One region of the Novosphingobium sp. NFX11 genome, then DNA from elsewhere that is predicted to be linked to it. Evidence: riboswitches for the same ligand, from Rfam matches in the RefSeq annotation. Region 1 holds a riboswitch; each other region holds the start of a gene.
The links. Region 1 has a riboswitch for cobalamin ahead of KZO24_RS02275 (TonB-dependent receptor domain-containing protein). Riboswitches for the same ligand answer to the same signal wherever they lie in the genome.
Positions count from the first base shown of each region.

Region 2: linked by a shared signal. The riboswitch ahead of cobW (cobalamin biosynthesis protein CobW) and the one ahead of KZO24_RS02275 (TonB-dependent receptor domain-containing protein) in region 1 are both predicted to bind cobalamin.
Region 3: linked by a shared signal. The riboswitch ahead of KZO24_RS20615 (TonB-dependent receptor) and the one ahead of KZO24_RS02275 (TonB-dependent receptor domain-containing protein) in region 1 are both predicted to bind cobalamin.
Region 4: linked by a shared signal. The riboswitch ahead of KZO24_RS16895 (TonB-dependent receptor) and the one ahead of KZO24_RS02275 (TonB-dependent receptor domain-containing protein) in region 1 are both predicted to bind cobalamin.

Region 1 covers NZ_CP080384.1:455,465-459,674, forward strand. The annotation lists gene KZO24_RS02270 (cell wall hydrolase) at 1-959, opposite strand, end outside; cobalamin riboswitch at 1,247-1,438, shown strand; gene KZO24_RS02275 (TonB-dependent receptor domain-containing protein) at 1,545-3,389, shown strand; partial or broken gene KZO24_RS02280 (helical backbone metal receptor) at 3,715-4,210, shown strand, end outside.
Region 2 covers NZ_CP080384.1:1,654,128-1,658,337, reverse strand. The annotation lists gene cobN (cobaltochelatase subunit CobN) at 1-884, opposite strand, end outside; gene cobW (cobalamin biosynthesis protein CobW) at 1,117-2,166, opposite strand; cobalamin riboswitch at 2,353-2,600, opposite strand; gene fahA (fumarylacetoacetase) at 2,640-3,944, opposite strand; gene KZO24_RS08460 (sensor histidine kinase) at 4,093-4,210, opposite strand, start outside.
Region 3 covers NZ_CP080385.1:623,076-627,285, reverse strand. The annotation lists gene KZO24_RS20625 (TonB-dependent receptor domain-containing protein) at 1-855, shown strand, start outside; gene KZO24_RS20620 (AraC family transcriptional regulator) at 921-2,156, opposite strand; cobalamin riboswitch at 2,353-2,594, shown strand; gene KZO24_RS20615 (TonB-dependent receptor) at 2,773-4,210, shown strand, end outside.
Region 4 covers NZ_CP080384.1:3,277,162-3,281,371, reverse strand. The annotation lists gene KZO24_RS16900 (purple acid phosphatase family protein) at 1-1,212, shown strand, start outside; cobalamin riboswitch at 1,685-1,932, shown strand; partial or broken gene KZO24_RS16895 (TonB-dependent receptor) at 2,105-4,159, shown strand.

The DNA of each region.
Region 1 (4,210 bases):
GCGAGCGGGTCGAGTGCCGCTGCTGCAGCGGCGGCATCGGCGCTGTCGTCATGGCGATGCGGAGCGGCCATCGGCTCGCCGCCGAGGTAGGCGAAGCGGAACGTCGCCGCGCTGCCCGCCTCGCCGCGCAGCGCGTAGAAGCGGTGCGCGCCGATGGTGGAAAGGTACTGCAGGCTCGGCGCCCAGTAGGGGTTCACCTGGACGGTATGATAATGCGTGGCGAGGCCGATCGGCGTGTAGACGTAGCCTGCCAGCGCCTGGCGCGCGACGTTTTCGGCGCGGTCCCAGAACATGCGCTGCGGGCGGCGGGCGAGCGAGCCGTCGCAGGTGAACGAGAACTGGCAGCCGGTCGAACGTTCCGACCCCTCGTAGACGACGCCGCAGACGGTCTTGGGATAAGCCGGGTGGGCCATGCGGTTGAGCACGACTTGCGCCACCGCGCGCTGGCCCGCGTCGGGCTCGCTCGCGGCTTCGTAGTAGATCGCGGCGGTCATGCACTGCAGCGCGCGGGTGCGGTCGACGCCGGAGTTGTCGATGTAGATCGGCCGCGCGGTAGCCAGCGGGCCGGAGACACTGTCGTCGGCGTCGGAGCGGATGCCTTCGCCGACCTGCAGCGGGGCCTTCTCGGCTTCGAGGTAATAGAAGGCCGAGCCGGGGAAACTAGCGCCCGCCTGCTCGAACGGCATGGGCAGTGCTTCGGCGCCTTGCGGGGCGGCGTCGGCGATGGCGAAGCTGTCCCAGCCTTCCGGCGCGGCGAAGGCGGGAAGGGCGACGGCGGCGAGTGCGGTCACGGCGAAAGTCCAGCGGCGGCGCAGGACGACCGGGCGGTGCCCGATAGAGCGGGCACGGCGCGGGTAGCGGCCGACGAAATCGCGCGGGCGTTCGAACGGAGCGCCTTGCGAATCCATCACCGGCGCCGGGGCGGCGTCTGGTCCGGGAATGGAAGGGGCAGGGCTCACTCGGTTCCTTTCGGCCGCAATTCGGCAGCACCGGCCTAGCCTGTGCCCGGTGCGCGCGCATCCGGGCATTCCGGGCCGTCCCGTTGCGGTACAGCCACGCTCTGTACGCTTAAGGGCTTAAGATTTGGCTGCACCCCGTCGTCCCGGACTTGATCCGGGACCGTTGGCCGTGAACGGCCGTCCTTGCGGCGTGGCGCCTTGCCCATGGCTCGCGTCTAAAGACAGCCACCGGTCCCGGATCGAGTCCGGGACGACGAATGCTTGCCAACCCCTGTATGCCGCACTATCCGCGCGGTTACGTCATGGGTTGCCCGCAAGGGCCTAAGAGGGAAGCCGGGTGCGAATACCGGCGCTGCCCCCGCAACTGTGACCGGGGAGGCCGCCTCCACCATGCCACTGGCCCGTATGAGGGCCGGGAAGGCGGATGGCGCGACTGACGATCCGGGAGCCAGGAGACCTGCCCGAGACGGTCGTTCCGCAGCCGGACGGGGTTCTTCCGGATGCAGCGAGTGTGACGCGCCATGAGGAAGGCGCGCATGCCTCCGCCGTGAACGGCACAAGCACGTTCAAAGGTTCGGAGGACATATGAAGTATCTGTTTCTGCTCGGCACCGCGCTTGCGGTGAGTACGCCTGCGCTGGCACAGGATGACGAGCCGCTGCTGCTCGACACGCATCCGCGCACGGACATCACGGTCACGGCCACGCGCACCCCGACGCCCCTTAGCCAGGTCGGCCAGTCCGTCAGCGTCGTCACCCGCGACCAGATCGAGCGCACGCAGGCGACCACCGCCACTGACGTGCTTGCCCGCATCCCCGGCATCTCGACCGTGCAGTCGGGCGGTTTCGGCCAGCCCGCGAGCGTTTTCGTGCGCGGTGCCGAGAACGCGCAGTCGCTGGTGCTGATCGACGGCGTGCGCATCAACGATCCCGGCGACGTCGGCGGCGGCTTCGACTTCGGCGCGCTGCCGATCGGCCAGTTCGACCGTGTCGAGGTCGTGCGCGGTTCCTCGGGAGTGCTGTGGGGCAGCCGCGCGGTGGGCGGCGTCATCAACTTCATCACCGCCCGCCCGACCGAACAGTGGACCGCGCGCGGCCAGGCCGAGTATGGCTGGCGCGACCGCAAGCAGGCGAGTGTCTCGGCGGCGGGTCTCGTCGGCCCGGTCGGGCTGACGCTGGGCGGCAACTGGCTCAAGGGCGACGGTTTCTCTGCCTTCAACGAGCGCCGCGGCGGCACAGAGAAGGACGGCTTCGAGAGCAAGAGCGCCAATGCCCGCGCCTCGATCGAGTTCGCGCCGGGCCTCTCGGCCGATGCGGGCGGGTTCTACACCAAGGCGAACTACGATTACGACAACACCGGCGCCGATGCCCTCAACGTCGGGATGAAGCGCGATACGCTGGGCTATGCGAACTTGCGCTATGCGGGCCTCGACGGAAGGCTGAACGCACGTGTCGGCTATGGCATCAACGACACGCGCCGCATCTCCGATGACGCGGTGTTCGGCCCCTACACCACCAACGGCCGCACCGAGCGCTTCGAGGGCCAGGTCAGCTTCGCGCCCATCGAGCAGGCCAGCGTGCTGGTCGGCGGCGAGACCGAGAAGCAGAAGTTCGACGACAACTATGGCTCGAAGGATTCGACCACCATCGACAGCCTGTTCGGCAACCTGACGCTGCGTCCGTTCGCCGGCCTGACGCTGAACGGCGGCCTGCGCTACGACGACAACTCGGACTTCGGCGACCGCACGACCTTCGCCGCCAACGGCGCCTGGGTGATCGGCGGCGGCGACAGCGCCCCGGTCCTGCGGGCCAGCTACGGCGAGGGTTTCAAGGCGCCCTCGCTCTACCAGCTCTACACCAACGCGGGCTTCCGCGCGCTCGATCCCGAGACGTCGAAAAGCTGGGATGTGGGCCTGGAGCAGCCCTTCGCCGAAGGGACCGGCCGCTTCACGCTGACCTACTTCGATCGCAAGACGAAGAACCTGATCGACTATGATCTCGCGAACTGGAACTACTACAACGTCGGCCGCTCGCGGGCGCAGGGTGTGGAACTGGGGATGCAGGTGACCGACTGGCAGGGCTTCGATGTGAACCTCGCCTATACCTACCTAGACGCCGTCAACGAGGACACCGGCGCGCAGCTGGCGCGTCGTCCGAAGAGCAATCTCTACGCCAGCATCGACAAGGCCTGGGCGGTCGGTCTGAAGCTCGGCGCGGACCTGCGCGTCGGCGGCGGGCGCTACGACGATACCGCGAACACGCAGTACGTTGGTGGCAACGTAGTCGTGGGCCTGCGCGGCGCCTTCGCGGTGACGCACAACGTCGAGGTCTATGGCCGCGTCGAGAACCTGTTCGACGAGCATTACGAAGTGGTGCGCACGTACGGCACGCCGGGGCGCTCGGCCTATGCCGGCATCCGCGTGAAGATGTGAGCGAAAGGGCGGTTCCCGGCAGGCGTCGTCCCGGACTTGTTTCGGGACCGCTGGCCGTGGACCGCCCTCCTTGCAATGGTTCCCTGACCCCTCGTCATTGCGAGCGCAGCGAAGCAATCCAGGGCAGTTTGCGCGGCCCTGGATTGCTTCGCTGCGCTCGCAATGACGAGGAGCACGAGCGCAAGCGGGCTTCGGGTGGCTTGCCGTTACCCCGCTGCTCCTGACGCTCGCCGCCTGCCAACCCTGGTCGGACCCGCCGGTCGAGGGATCGGTGCGGCCGCGCATCGTTTCGCTCAACCCCTGCACCGACGCGGTGCTGGCGGAGGTGACGTCGCCGGGGCAACTGTTGGCGATCTCCCACTACAGCCACGATCCCTCGGCCAGTTCGATGGATCTCGCCCGCGCCGCGCAGTTCGCCGAAGTGTCGGACGCGGTGGAGGATGTCGTCGCGCTCGAACCCGATGTCGTGGTGGCGAGCAGCTACACGCCGCCGGCCACCGCGCAGGCCCTGCGCGACATGGGGCTGGAGGTCGTGCTCGAGCCGCTTCCCGCCGACCTTCCCGAAGCGCTCGCGCAAGTGCGGCGGCTGGCGAAGCTGGCGGGCAATCGTTCGGAAGGGGAGGAACTGGCCGGGCGGATGGAGGCTGCCGTCGCCCGTGCCAAGCCGCCGACCGGCGTGCGGCCGGTGCAGGCGCTGCTGTGGGAATCCGGGGGCATCGTCGCAGGCGACCACACGCTGATCGCCGATCTCATGCGCCGCGCCGGGTTTGCCAATGCCGCTGCCGCGCGCGGGCTTGCTCAGGCCGATTACCTGCCGCTGG
Region 2 (4,210 bases), 1.2 Mb from region 1:
AAGGCGACCTGCAGGATCGGGCAGTCGGCGCGTTCGAGCACGCCGCCGACGCGCGGTTCTCCCGAGGAAGAGGAGGCGAAGCTGGTGGCGTTGACGATCACGTCGGGCGCAATCTCGGCCATCAGGCCGCCGAGCCAGTCGATGGCGAAAGGCTCTCGCAGCGCGCGGACATGGACGGCGGCGACGTTGAACCCGCGCATTTGCAATGCGGCGACCATCGCGTCCACGGCGTCGAGCGTGCCCGCGATCATCAGCGCGCGGTAGAATACCAGCAGCACGACAGAGGCGTCGGGGCGCCATGATGCGCGCAAGTCGGCCAAGCTCGGCCGGTCCACGCCTTGCAGATAGAGCCCCGCGTCGGCCACCGGCACCGGGTCGTCCGGCTGGCCGCAGTCCTCGCCGATCAGCCGCGCGGCGGTGCGGAGGAACGACAGGGCATTCGCGCTGCCGCCCTGCCGCAGATAGTCGCGGAGGTGCTCGACCGTCTCGGCGGGGAGGGTGGAGGCGACTGTCAGCGTCGGATCATCCTCGCGCCCGTCGGCGATGGCGGCGAAGGCGATGCCCTTCTCGCGGGCGATCAGGGCGATTTCGTCGATGCCGTAGGGCCAGTAGCTCTTGCCGCCGAGCAGCACCACGCACACGAATTTTGCGTGGGCGATCACCTTCTCGACGTAGAGATCGACCGAATACGGGTGCCGCAACTGCAGCAGGTTGGCGAGGCGGACGCTGGGCGCGCCCTCCGGCAGCCCTGCCGCTGCCTTGGCGAAGCAGGCGAGTTCGCTGTCCGCCACCGTCAGGATGACGATGTCGCCCGGAGGCTGGTCGAGGTCGATCGCCTCCTCGCCGTTGGAGATCGTGCCCGGGGTGGCGGAAAGCAGGTGCATTAGGCGGCGCTCGCCGGGCTGACGGCAGAGCTAACCGCCCTGGATTGCTTCACCCGCTGCGCGGGTTCGCAATGACGAAGGAGGGGGTAGAGCCGGAGGTCTTCGTTCAACGCCCGTCCGCTTCCCAACCGCTCGTCATTGCGAGCGCAGCGAAGCAATCCAGGGCGGTTCGCGCGGCTCTGGATTGCCGCGCGGCTGCGCCGCTCGCAATGACGAAGGGAGAGAGAAGGAATCACGCCGGGACCGAACCCAGCACGCCTGCCAGCGCGGCTTCGATGGCGGCCTGATCGAGCCCCTTCTGGCCGATCACCACCAGCTGCGTGCGGCGCGGTTCTTCGGGCTTCCACGCGCGGTCGAAGAAGTGCTGGATGCGCGGGCCGACGCCCTGCAGCACGAGGCGGCTGGGCTTGCCCGCCAGCGCGACCATGCCCTTCACGCGCAGCACGTCATGCGCGGCGATCTGTTCCTTCATGCCCGCCAGCAGCGCGTCGAGATCGGCCACTTCGCCGCCGTTCAGGATGAAGGTGTCGAAGTCGTCATGGTCGTGATCGTCGTCGAGGCCGTCGATGTGCGACTTGCGGCTGTCGAGGTCGTCCTCGGCCGCCGCGACGATGCCGAGCAGCGCGGCGATGTCGACCGCGCCGTGGTCCGCGCGCACGATCTTGACGCCGGCGCGCGTCTCGGCGGCGACGGTCTTCTCGACTTCGGCCAGCACGTCCGCATCGACGAGGTCGGTCTTGTTGAGCACCACCATGTCGGCGCAGCCCAGCTGTTCCTCGAACAGTTCCTCGAGCGGGCTGTCGTGGTCGAGGTTGGGATCGGCGGCGCGGGCGGCGGCGAGGGCTTCCTCGTCCGTGGCGAAGCGACCGGCGGCGACGGCATCGGCGTCGATCAGGGCGATCACGCCGTCCACCGTCGCGCGGGTGCGGATGTCCGGCCACTGGAAGGCCTTGACCAGTGGCTTGGGCAGCGCGAGGCCCGACGTCTCGATGATGATGTGGTCGGGCGGGGTCTCGCGGTCGAGCAGCTTCTGCATCGTCGGCAGGAAGTCGTCGGCCACGGTGCAGCAGATGCAGCCATTGGCGAGTTCGAGGATATCGTCCTCGGGGCAGGCCTCGTCGTTGCAGCCCTTGACCAGTTCGCTGTCGACGCCGACGTCGCCGAACTCGTTGATGACGAGGGCGAGGCGGCGGCCCTTCGCGTTCTGCAGCAGGTGGCGGATCAGCGTGGTCTTGCCGGCGCCGAGGAAGCCGGTGATGACGGTGGTGGGTACTTTGCTCAAGGCTCTCAACTCCCGCGCCGGCGACTTCTCGCGGCGGGGCGTACCGGCGCTTTCGCGCCGGCGCGGGGCAGGGGCGACGGACAGGCGCGAAGACGCCCGGCGACCTGCTCCGCTGCGGCCCCTAAGCCGCATGCGTGTCGTCGCTCAGACGGTGAACCGTGCCGCAGCCATCCCCTGGACCAAGGCAAGAGCGACCAGACGCCGGCAGGTCTCCTGGCTCGCGGGTCAACGCATCGATGCACGGCCTTCCCGAAGCCTCGCATGTCGCAGCGTCCGGCCTCAGTGGCTGCCTCCCCGCACGGTGAGGGGGAAGCGATGTGCATCGCGCTCGCCGCTTACAGTTGCAGGGACAGCTGCGGATCTCGAACGGCGAACCGTTCCCACCGCCTTCCCTTTTAAGCCCCTTGCGGGGCACCGGCGCGATCTTGTTCCCGGCGGATACCGGGAGGCAGGGGTGGGCGCAAGTGTTGGTTTCAGCGTGCCGGAAGGATGCGGGCGCGGCATTCTCCGAAACCGATGGAAACGAAGCCCTCAGCGGCGGCGGTGGCGGTGATGGAGATTTCGTCGCCGTCCTCCAGGAACGTGCGGGTCTCGCCACTGGCCAAGGTGAGGGGCGACTTGCCGCCCTGCGACAATTCCATGAGGCTGCCGAAACCCTCCCGCTCGGGAGCGGAAATCGTGCCGGTGCCGAGCAGGTCGCCGGGCGTCAGGTTGCAGCCGTTGGATGCATGGTGCGCGACCATCTGGTTCACCGTCCAGTACATGTTGGTCGCCGGGCCGTGGCTGAGGCGATGGGGCGGAAGCCCGGCCTTGCGCATGGCCTGCGTGGTCAGGTGGACCTGCAGCATGACGCCCAGCGCGCCGTGGGCCTGATCATCCGCGTCAGACAGATAGGGCAGGGGCTGCGGGTCGCCTTCCGGTCGGGGCGGCTGGGCCGCGCGGAAGGGCGCGAGGGCTTCGGGCGTGACGACCCATGGCGAAATCGTCGAGTGGAAGTTCTTCGACAGGAACGGGCCGAGCGGCTGGTATTCCCACCCCTGCACATCGCGCGCGGACCAGTCGTTGAGCAGGCAGAAACCGGCGATATGCTGCGCAGCATCGGTGATCGGCACGGGCTCGCCGAGGTCGTTGCCGCGGCCTATCCAGACGCCCATCTCCAGTTCGTAGTCGAGCCTTGCAGTCGGCGCGAAGATCGGCGCATCGGCCTCGGGCGGCTTGCGCTGGCCGGTGGGGCGCACGACCGGAACACCCGAGGGACGGATCGAGGACGCGCGGCCGTGGTAGCCGATCGGCACATGCTTGTAGTTGGGCAGCAGCGGGTTGTCCGGGCGGAACTGGCGGCCGATGTTGTTGGCGTGATGGATACCGACATAGAAGTCGGTGTAGTCGCCGATGCGTGTCGGCAGGTGCAGCATGCAGGCTTCGACCGGGTGCAGCATGGGCTCGATGACCGGGCGGCGGGTTTCGTCGCAGAGCAGGTCGGAGAGGGCATGGCGCAGGGGGCGGCGGTCTTGCGCGGGGATGGCCAGCAGGCGGGCCATGTCCGCATCGCTGCAGATTTCGGCGAGGTTTGCGGGGACGAGGCCTGCTGTGGCCAGTGCACGGATGTCCAGGATCTGGTCGCCGATCGCAACACCGATCCGCGTCGGTGTCTCTTCTGAGGTGGAGAACACACTGAAGGGCAGGTTCTGGACCGGGAAGTCGTGGTGGCCGTCGGCGCTGTCGACCCAGCTTTTGCGGGCAGGGTCATGGGTTTCGTCGATGGTCCACCAGTTCACAGGTCGCTCTCCATATTCTCTCATCGTCCCGGACTTGATCCGGGACCGCTGGCCGTGAAAAGCCCACCTTTCGATGGGCCGTCCCGCGGCAAGCTCGCATCTAAAGACTGCCAGCGGTCCCGGATCAAGTCCGGGACGACGATCTTCGTCAACCCATTGGCGGCTGGGGCACATCCAGGCGCGCGATCAGGCCGCCTTCGGGCGCGGCGGCGAAGGAAAGCTGGCCGTCGAAGCGCGCCATCAGCCGGTGCGCGGTCGGGATGCCG
Region 3 (4,210 bases), on a different replicon from region 1:
GGCATGGCGGTGGAATTCTCGCGCATCCGCGTTTCGGGCGAGGCGGCGCAGGAGCAGAGCCTGTCCTACCTCAAGCCTTCGGCGGCACTGGTGTGGTCGCCGTCGGGGAGCACGCAGCTGCGGCTCGGGGTGCGCAGGACCGTCGACCAGCTCGATTTCGCCGACTTCGCGGCTTCGGTCAACCAGGCCGACGGGCGGCCGCTGGGCGGCAATTCGGGGCTGCGGCCCGCCCGTGTGACGCGCGCCCTGGCCCGCCTCGACCACCGCTGGGGCAAGGGCGGGGCGATCGCGGTGGAGGCCTACCACCAGTGGCACACCGGATTGCTCGGCTATCTTGTTCTCGATAGCGGAGACCAGGCACTTGGCACCATCGGCGATGCGCGGCAATGGGGTGTGAGCGTGCAGGGGACACTGCCTCTCGACACCGTGTTGCGCGGCGCGCGGCTGACTCTTGACGGCACCTGGCGTGGTTCGCGGCTGAGCGATCCGATAACCGGCAAGCACCGGGCGATGGACGACATTGCTGGGCAAAGCGTGACTGCCGAGTTCCGCCATGACGTGCCGGCCCTCAAGTCGTCATGGGGCGTCAACTGGACCGCGCCCGAAGAAGCCGACGTCTTCTACACCGGCGAAGTCCTGCGCGCGCGGAGCCATGCGCGCTGGGGTGGCTATATCGAGACCACGGTGCTGGCCGGGTTCAAGACGACGTTCACGGCCAAGGCGATCAACGGGCAGGATAGTTCCCGGTGGCGCCGCTTCTATTCACCGAGCCGTGCGGGTGCCTACACCGGAAGCGAGGAAAGGAACCAAAAGCAAGGGGTGATCGTGTCGATGGCTGTGGTTCGGGCTTTCTGAGTGTCTGTTCGAGAAACCGCTGAAGACGAGTTTCGAAGCACTGGCAATGTCTTGACGGGAATTTCTCAAGTGAAATCCGGAACGACGCATACGACCGCGAGCTTGCCAAGCGTCTCGTGACGGGTGCCCAAGGTCAGGGTGCGCCCCGCGCCCGCTGGTTCGCTGTGGGATCGCTTTTGCCTATGAGGACAAGATACTGCCTTTTTCCTGGAGGCGGCGTGTGCTGCGCATACTTGTGGGAGACTGGCCGAACCATCGTTGGCAGCGGCGGGAGAACACCGCTTGTTCGGCGAAGCCGAGCTTTTCGGAGATCCCCGGAAATCGAGGTCGGTCTGTTGCAGGTAGTAGAGCGTCAGATCGCGGCGCACCCCGTCCTTGACGTCCTGAAAGCTGGTGCCCTCCTCCTTCAGCCGGCGGCGCAAGGTACGATGGTGGATGTTCAGTGCACGCGCGACTTCAACGCTGGCACAGTCCCCCTGCGCCAGCCTGCGAATGATAAGGCCGCGCACTTCCGCGTCAAAAGGTAGACTTCGTTTGGGAAAGTGCTTCTCAATGTAGGCGGCCAGGTCGCTATGGACTTGGGTGTTCTGGCTGAGGATCGGACTGGCGAGATCCCTGTCCGAGAACGTGATCCCGTCGGACGGCTCCCCGAAAAGCACCTCGCAGCCGAAATAGCGACGATAGTCGGCGAGCGGAGAGAGCGGCTCGTGTCGGAAATGCACGCAGCGAGCGCGGGCATAGCCGCCGGTCATCTCCATCGCCTCGACATGACCGATCAAAAGGATCTGCTCGATGGCCTGGATACGCTCGGCACTGTTTTCGAACAGCAGTTCATGGCCGGCGAATATGGTGCCCTCGGCAGCATGCGGCCGCAGCCATACGCGCGCTGCGCGGCTGTGTGCGCTGATGTGCTCGCTTGCAAAGCGCAGGGCATCGCCGAACGTCCTCGAACTGCGCATCGTATTGCCCAGCGGCCCGAAGATCGCTCCGCCGCGTTGCCGCAGAGCCAGCCGCATTCCGAAATCGCGGCAGTCCAGCCGGTGCGCCGCAACGGTCAGGAGCCGGATCGCCTCGGGATATGTGAGCGCAACGGCGTCGTCGCGAAAATCCTGGGCGGAAATCCCGGCGAACCGCAACAGTTCGCCGGGATTTCCGCCAAGCGAGCTGACCAGTTCCGGAAAATGCCGGAGAAGCGGGATGTTGAGCCGTGCAAATTCCACATCGGCAGGCAATGGCATCAGCAGGTCCTTGGCATCGCAAGGGAAGGCGCGGTTATCGGAGCTTACGGCCGCGCCGTCCATCTCCTGAACAATGGCTGCATCGCCTGTCCGCATCGGTCAAGTCGGTGTACGAGATCTTGCGGCAAGAGTGCCAAAGATCGCACGAGCGTAGCGCGACCTTGCAAGGACAAGGAAGGGCGGAAGCACGCGTCGTACGGCGATGCTTGCCAGCGCCACTTCCTTCGCGTAGGGCGGCTCCCGTCTCTCGAGGTTCGGGAGGCCATGATCGCGTTGGTGCTCCCGTAAGGGGGCTTAAAGGGAACGCGGTGAGGGGGCTCGCGCCCCTGAATCCGAGGCTGTCCCTGCAACTGTGAGCGGTGAGCGCGATGCATATCGCGGCAGGCCAAAGTGCCCTGTCGCAGCCACTGGGCCGGACGCTAACTCCTGCGAGGCCTGGGAAGGCCGTGCATCGTGCGATGACCCGCAAGCCAGGAGACCTGCCAGCGTCCGGTCGCTCTTGCCCTTGGTCCAGGGGATGGCCGAGGCACGGTGAAATCCGTCTGAGCGACGCATGTGCGGCGGGGGCCGCATCGACCCAAGCGACGGCGCCGGGGGCGTCGTGTCGTCGCGTGGGCCGACCGTTCGCGCGGACGCCCTCGTCAGACGTCGATGACGCCGGACAGGGTTTGTTTCTCACATGACGATTTCCCAATATGCGCTGTGCGCCGCGACCGCTTTCGCAGCGCTTTCCTCATCCGTGTTTTCCTCGGCCGCGCGCGCAGACGAGGCCGATCCGGCAGACACCATCCTGGTAACGGGCCTGCGGGCCGAAACCAGCCTCGATACGAAGAGCAGCGGCAGCCGCCTCGGCCTCACGGTTTTTGAAACTCCGGCAAGTATCGAGGTGCTGGACGGTGATGCGATCCGGGCGCGTGGTGACCTTTCCATCCAGGAAGCGGTCAGCCGCGCTACCGGTCTGACTTTCCAGGGTTCTCCGGGCAACGGGAATACGGCGATGGCCGCGCGCGGTTTCTCGGGGCAGGGGTCGGTGCAGTTGCTGGTGGACGGCACGCGCCTGTTCGTGGCCTCGGGGACGCTGACCTTCCCGGTCGATCCCTGGACGGTGGAGCGCATCGACGTGCTGCGCGGCCCGAGTTCGGTCATATCAGGCGAGGGCGCGATCGGCGGCGCGGTCAATGTCATCATGAAGAAGCCGTCGACCGACCGCAGCATCATGCAGGCCCGCGTGGCCTACGGCTCGGACAACGCGATGCAGATCGCGGGTGATGCTGGCGGGCCCGTGGGAGGAGGTCTGTCCTATCGTGTCGCAGCCAGCTTCACACGCTCGGATGGCTGGCCCGACCGCAACAGCGACAACCGCAACCTCGCCATCTCCGGCGCGCTGCGCTGGGACGCCAGCCCGACGTTGAGCTTCACGCTGGCTTCCGACTACGGCGACGTCGAGATGTTGCCCTATTTCGGCAGTCCGCTGAACAACGGCAAGTTCGACAGGCGCTTCCGTTTCATCAACTTCAACATCACCGGCAGCGAGGATCATTTCCGGGACAACTGGACACGTCTGACGACCGAGTGGCAGGCATCGGATGCGATTTCGCTGCGCAACGTGGCTTATTACCTTAGTTCGGATCGCGACTGGCTCAACGCCGAAAGTTATCGCTATTCCGCAACGACCGGGCTGGTGACGCGCAGTGACTACCTGAACATCGTCCACCGTCAGGACCAGATCGGCGATCGCGGCGACCTCACCTTGCGTACTCCGCTGGGTGGGGGTGTGGAGAACAGCCTGCTCGTCGGCTTCGACGTCAACCGGGTCAAGTTCCGCCACATCAACAACTCGCCTTATGGCGGCAGTTCCGTGGTCGATCCGTTCGACTTCGAACCCGGCGGCTTCATCACGCCGGTGCCCACCACGCTCGGTTTCCGCACCCTGACCACGCAGTATTCGGTGTTCATGGAAGACCAACTCCAACTGCGTGACTGGGCCTCGCTGGTCGGAGGTTTCCGGCAGGACTGGTACGATCTGGAGCGCATCGACGCGCGTACGCCGGCGAACGGCTTCAAGCGGAAGTATCACAGTACTTCGGGCCGCTTTGGGCTGGTCCTGAACCCTGCGG
Region 4 (4,210 bases), 630 kb from region 1:
GTTCCCGCCGCGCCCCCTGCGGTGATCCTCGCCCCGGCGACGGTGAACCCCGAGCGCATCGTGCTCAATCTCACCGCCGACCCGGCGAGCGAGATGGCGGTGACCTGGCGCTCGGCGCCGGGCTCTGCCGGGCAGGTGCAATATGCGGTGGCGACCAGCAGCCCGGACTTCGTGAAATCCCCGATGACCCTCGCCGCGACGACCGACGACGCCGTCCTGCCCGTGCGCGAGGACCCCGCCTTCCGTGCCGCCTATCACTCGGCGGTGCTGAAGGGCCTGCAGGCCGATACCGTCTACGCCTACCGCGTGGGCGACGGCACGCACTGGTCCGAATGGCTGCAGTTCCGCACCGCCTCGCGCGAGGCGAAGCCGTTCCGCTTCATCTACATGGGCGACATGCAGAACCAGATCCTGTCCGAAGCCTCGCGCACGCTGCGCATGGCCTTCCGGCAGGCGGGCGACGCGGCGTTCACGATCCATGCGGGCGATCTCATCAACCGCCACGACAGCGACGCCGAATGGGGCGAATGGTTCACGGCCGGCGGCTTCCTCTATGCCCAGACCCCGCAGATGCCGACGCCGGGCAATCACGAATACGTCAAGGACGAGACCGCCCGCGCCGGCTCCTCGATCAACGGCCAGTGGCGCCGCCAGTTCACCCTGCCCGAAGACGGCCCGGCCGACGTTCCCGCCAGCCGCGAAACCAGCTGGTACACCGACTATCAGGGCCTGCGCCTGATCTCGATCGATTCCATGCAGGTCGACCGCGATGAGAAGGCGAGGAAATCCATCATCAAGTGGCTCGATGGCCTTCTGGCGCACAACCCCAGCCATTGGACGGTGATGTTCCTGCACTTCCCGCTGTTCTCCAGCGAACCGGGCCGCGACAACCCGAAAGTGCGCGCGGCACTGAAACCGCTGATCGACAAGTACAAGGTCGATCTGGTGCTGCAGGGCCACGACCATGGCTATGCACGCGGCGCAATCGGCCCAGATGGCCCGACCACCGACGATGCCGGCTCAACGTATGCGGTGTCGGTGGCCGGTCCCAAAATGTACGATGTCGGCAGCTTGACCTGGGCGCGCAAGTCGGCGTCACGCACGCAGGCCTATCAAGTTATCGATGTGACTCCGGATCACCTGACCTACCGCGCCTACACTGCCACCGGCGAAGCGCTCGACGAAGTCTCGCTGCGTAAAAATACACGTTGACGGCCGGGATCTGGAAACCATCAGTTCGGAAGCAAGCTTTCCTCGCCGCGACGGACACCTTAGCCATCGCGACGAGGATTCTTAAACTGCCCGAGGATAGCAAAGGCGAGGTGTTAGAACTGATCGTGTCGATAGGCATGAAATCCTTTAAAAAATCGGGATATCGACAGAGTTTTGGCGCAGCCTTACGATCGACGAATGGTACAGCCCCCATATTGACAGTTACTTATAATTACCAATACCCGGCTGGGCAGTGCTCATAAGGTGCCTGTCAATCGCTACTGCCGTCGATCCTTAGCTGACACTCAGACTCGGATTGCCTACGTCTACTCCGGCTTGTCTGCTTTCTTTATATCCGCAATCTTTCCGCTGCGGCGCCGCGCGATATTTCCAAAAACATTCTGCGACCAATCAGACACTCTTGTGTCTTGGGAAGGGTTGGGATAGCGCGCTGTGCCTGCGCCCTCATCGGCGCGGACGAGATCGCGCCGGTGCTTCGAAAGAGGCTTAAAAGGGAACGCGGTGAGAGGGGTTTTTGCCCCTCGAATCCGAGGCTGTCCCTGCAACTGTAAGCGGTGAGCGCGATGCATATGCGCGGCGGGGCGAAGGGTCCTGCCGCCAGTCACTGGGCCGGACGCTGCAACATGCGAGGCCTGGGAAGGCCGTGCATCGCTGCGTTGACCCGTGAGCCAGGAGACCTGCCTGCGTCTGGTCGCTCATGCCGTGGTCCAGGGGGTGGCCAGGGCCCGGAATCATTCCGTTCGAGCGACGAACCAGCGGTGGAGGCCGCATCGGTTCGCGCAGACGGTCGCCCGCGGCGTCCGGCCGCAGGCGCGTGCCGACCGTCTTTATGGCGGCACGTCTCCCACCCAGTCGCAGGCGCCCGGGGGGAATGACGATGAATTTGATGACAACCGTTGCGCTGGTGCGCATCGCGACAGGGATCGCGACTGGCAGCGCAATGGTACTGGCGACGGTGCCAGCGCAAGCCAAAGAGGTCCCCGCCGACATCGCACCCGGCGGCTCCAGTGAGATCGTGGTGTTCGGACGCGGCGAGGCCAAGATCGGCACCGCTCATGCCGCCAGCGAAGGTAGCGTCGGCGGATCCGACCTGCTGGTCCGTCCGCTGCTGCGGGTCGCCGAACTGCTCGAGGCGGTGCCCGGCATGGTGGCGGCGCAGCATTCGGGCAGCGGCAAGGCTAACCAGTACTTCCTGCGCGGCTTCAACCTTGATCACGGCACCGACTTCACGACCTACATCGACGGCGTGCAGATGAACCTGCGTAGCCATGGTCACGGTCAGGGTTATCTCGATCTCAACGGTCTGATCCCCGAGGTCGTCGCCCGAGAGGATTTTCGCAAGGGACCGTACCGCGCCGATGGCGGCGACTTCGCACTGGCGGGCGCGGCCTCCATGACCACTATCGATGGGTTCGACCGCCCGTGGATCTCGGTCGAAGGGGGATCCTACATGTCGGGGCGCCTGGCCGCCGGTGGAACCGTCAAGGATGTGGCGGGTGGCAGCCTGACGCTGGTGGGGCAGGCGAAGCGCTATGACGGGCCCTGGCAGGAGGCAGAACACCTTCGGCATTACTCCGGCTTCGCGAAGTACACCGCGCCCACCGGCGGAGGCACCCTCGAAGCTTCGCTCCATGCCTACCACGCCACCTGGCGGCCGACCGAGCAGATCCCGGAGCGGATCATCGGCAGCGCGCTGTGTCCTGACGAGTTCTGCTCGCCCGATCCTTCGGCGCGCGGCCGCACCACACGCTGGGTTGGCAACATCGCGATGCGGCAGCCGAGCTGGAACGCGAATGTCTATGCCCAGTACTACAACTGGAACATGTATTCGAACCCGACGTACGCCGATCCCGATGGCACCAGTGCGCAGATCGACCAGTTCGACAAGCGCTGGATCGTGGGCCTCACCGCGCGCAAGCAGTGGGATGTGGACTCGACGCTGCAATTGAGCGTGGGAACCGAAAACCGCTACGATCACATCGGCAATGTCGGGGTAAATCGCGCAGACACCCGCGCCTTCCTGTCCTCACTGGGACGATACCACGTCGAGGAACTGTCCGGCGCGCTCTACGGTGAAGCGACCTGGAAGCCGGCGCGTGGCCTCAGGCTGACCGGCGGCATGCGGGCAGATTACTACCGCTACACGGTTCGCGCGCGAGATGCCGTGGCGGCCGATCTGGGAACCGGCAGTGGGCATGATTCCATCATATCACCCAAGGTATCTGCAGCCTACGAGATCGTCCCTCAGTTCGAGGTCTACGCCAACTGGGGACGCGGTTTCCACTCCAACGACGTGCGCGGCGCGATAAACGTGGAATCCCCGTGCCCGTGCTCGTGCGCGGCACCGGCAAGGAATTGGGCGGGCGCCTGCAACTGGGCACCGTCTCGCTGACGGCCACGTACTGGTGGCTCGACGTGGGCAGCGAACTGCGCTTCGTCGGCGATTCCAACGCGGTGGAGCCGACTGGCGCCAGCAAGCGTCATGGCTACGAGGTAGTCGGGTTCTGGCGGCCGCTGCCGTGGCTGGCACTCGACGGCAGCTATGTCGCCAGTCACTCGCGCTACGACAATGGCGATCGCATTCCCAACGCGGTCGAGAACGCGGTCTCTGCCGGCGCGGCGATCGTGCTCGACTCATGGGAGGCGAGCGTGCGCGTCCGACATCTGGGGCCCTACCCGCTGATCGAGGACAATTCGGTGCGCGACAAGGGCAGCACGATCGTCAACGCCCGCGCCGCATGGAAGGGCCGCAAGATCGAGATCTACGGTGAGGTGCTGAATATCTTCGACAGCCACGACAAGGACATCGCGTACTACTACGAGATCCTACATCCCGGCGTTCGACACCCATGGCCCGGTGGAGGGGCGTCTCAGCCGCGTGATCGAGCCGCGCACGTTCAAGATCGGCGCACGCTTCACATTCTGATCAAACGCCCTGCCCTGCCCCGCCGTTCGGCAGGGCAGGGCGTGGTCGTGC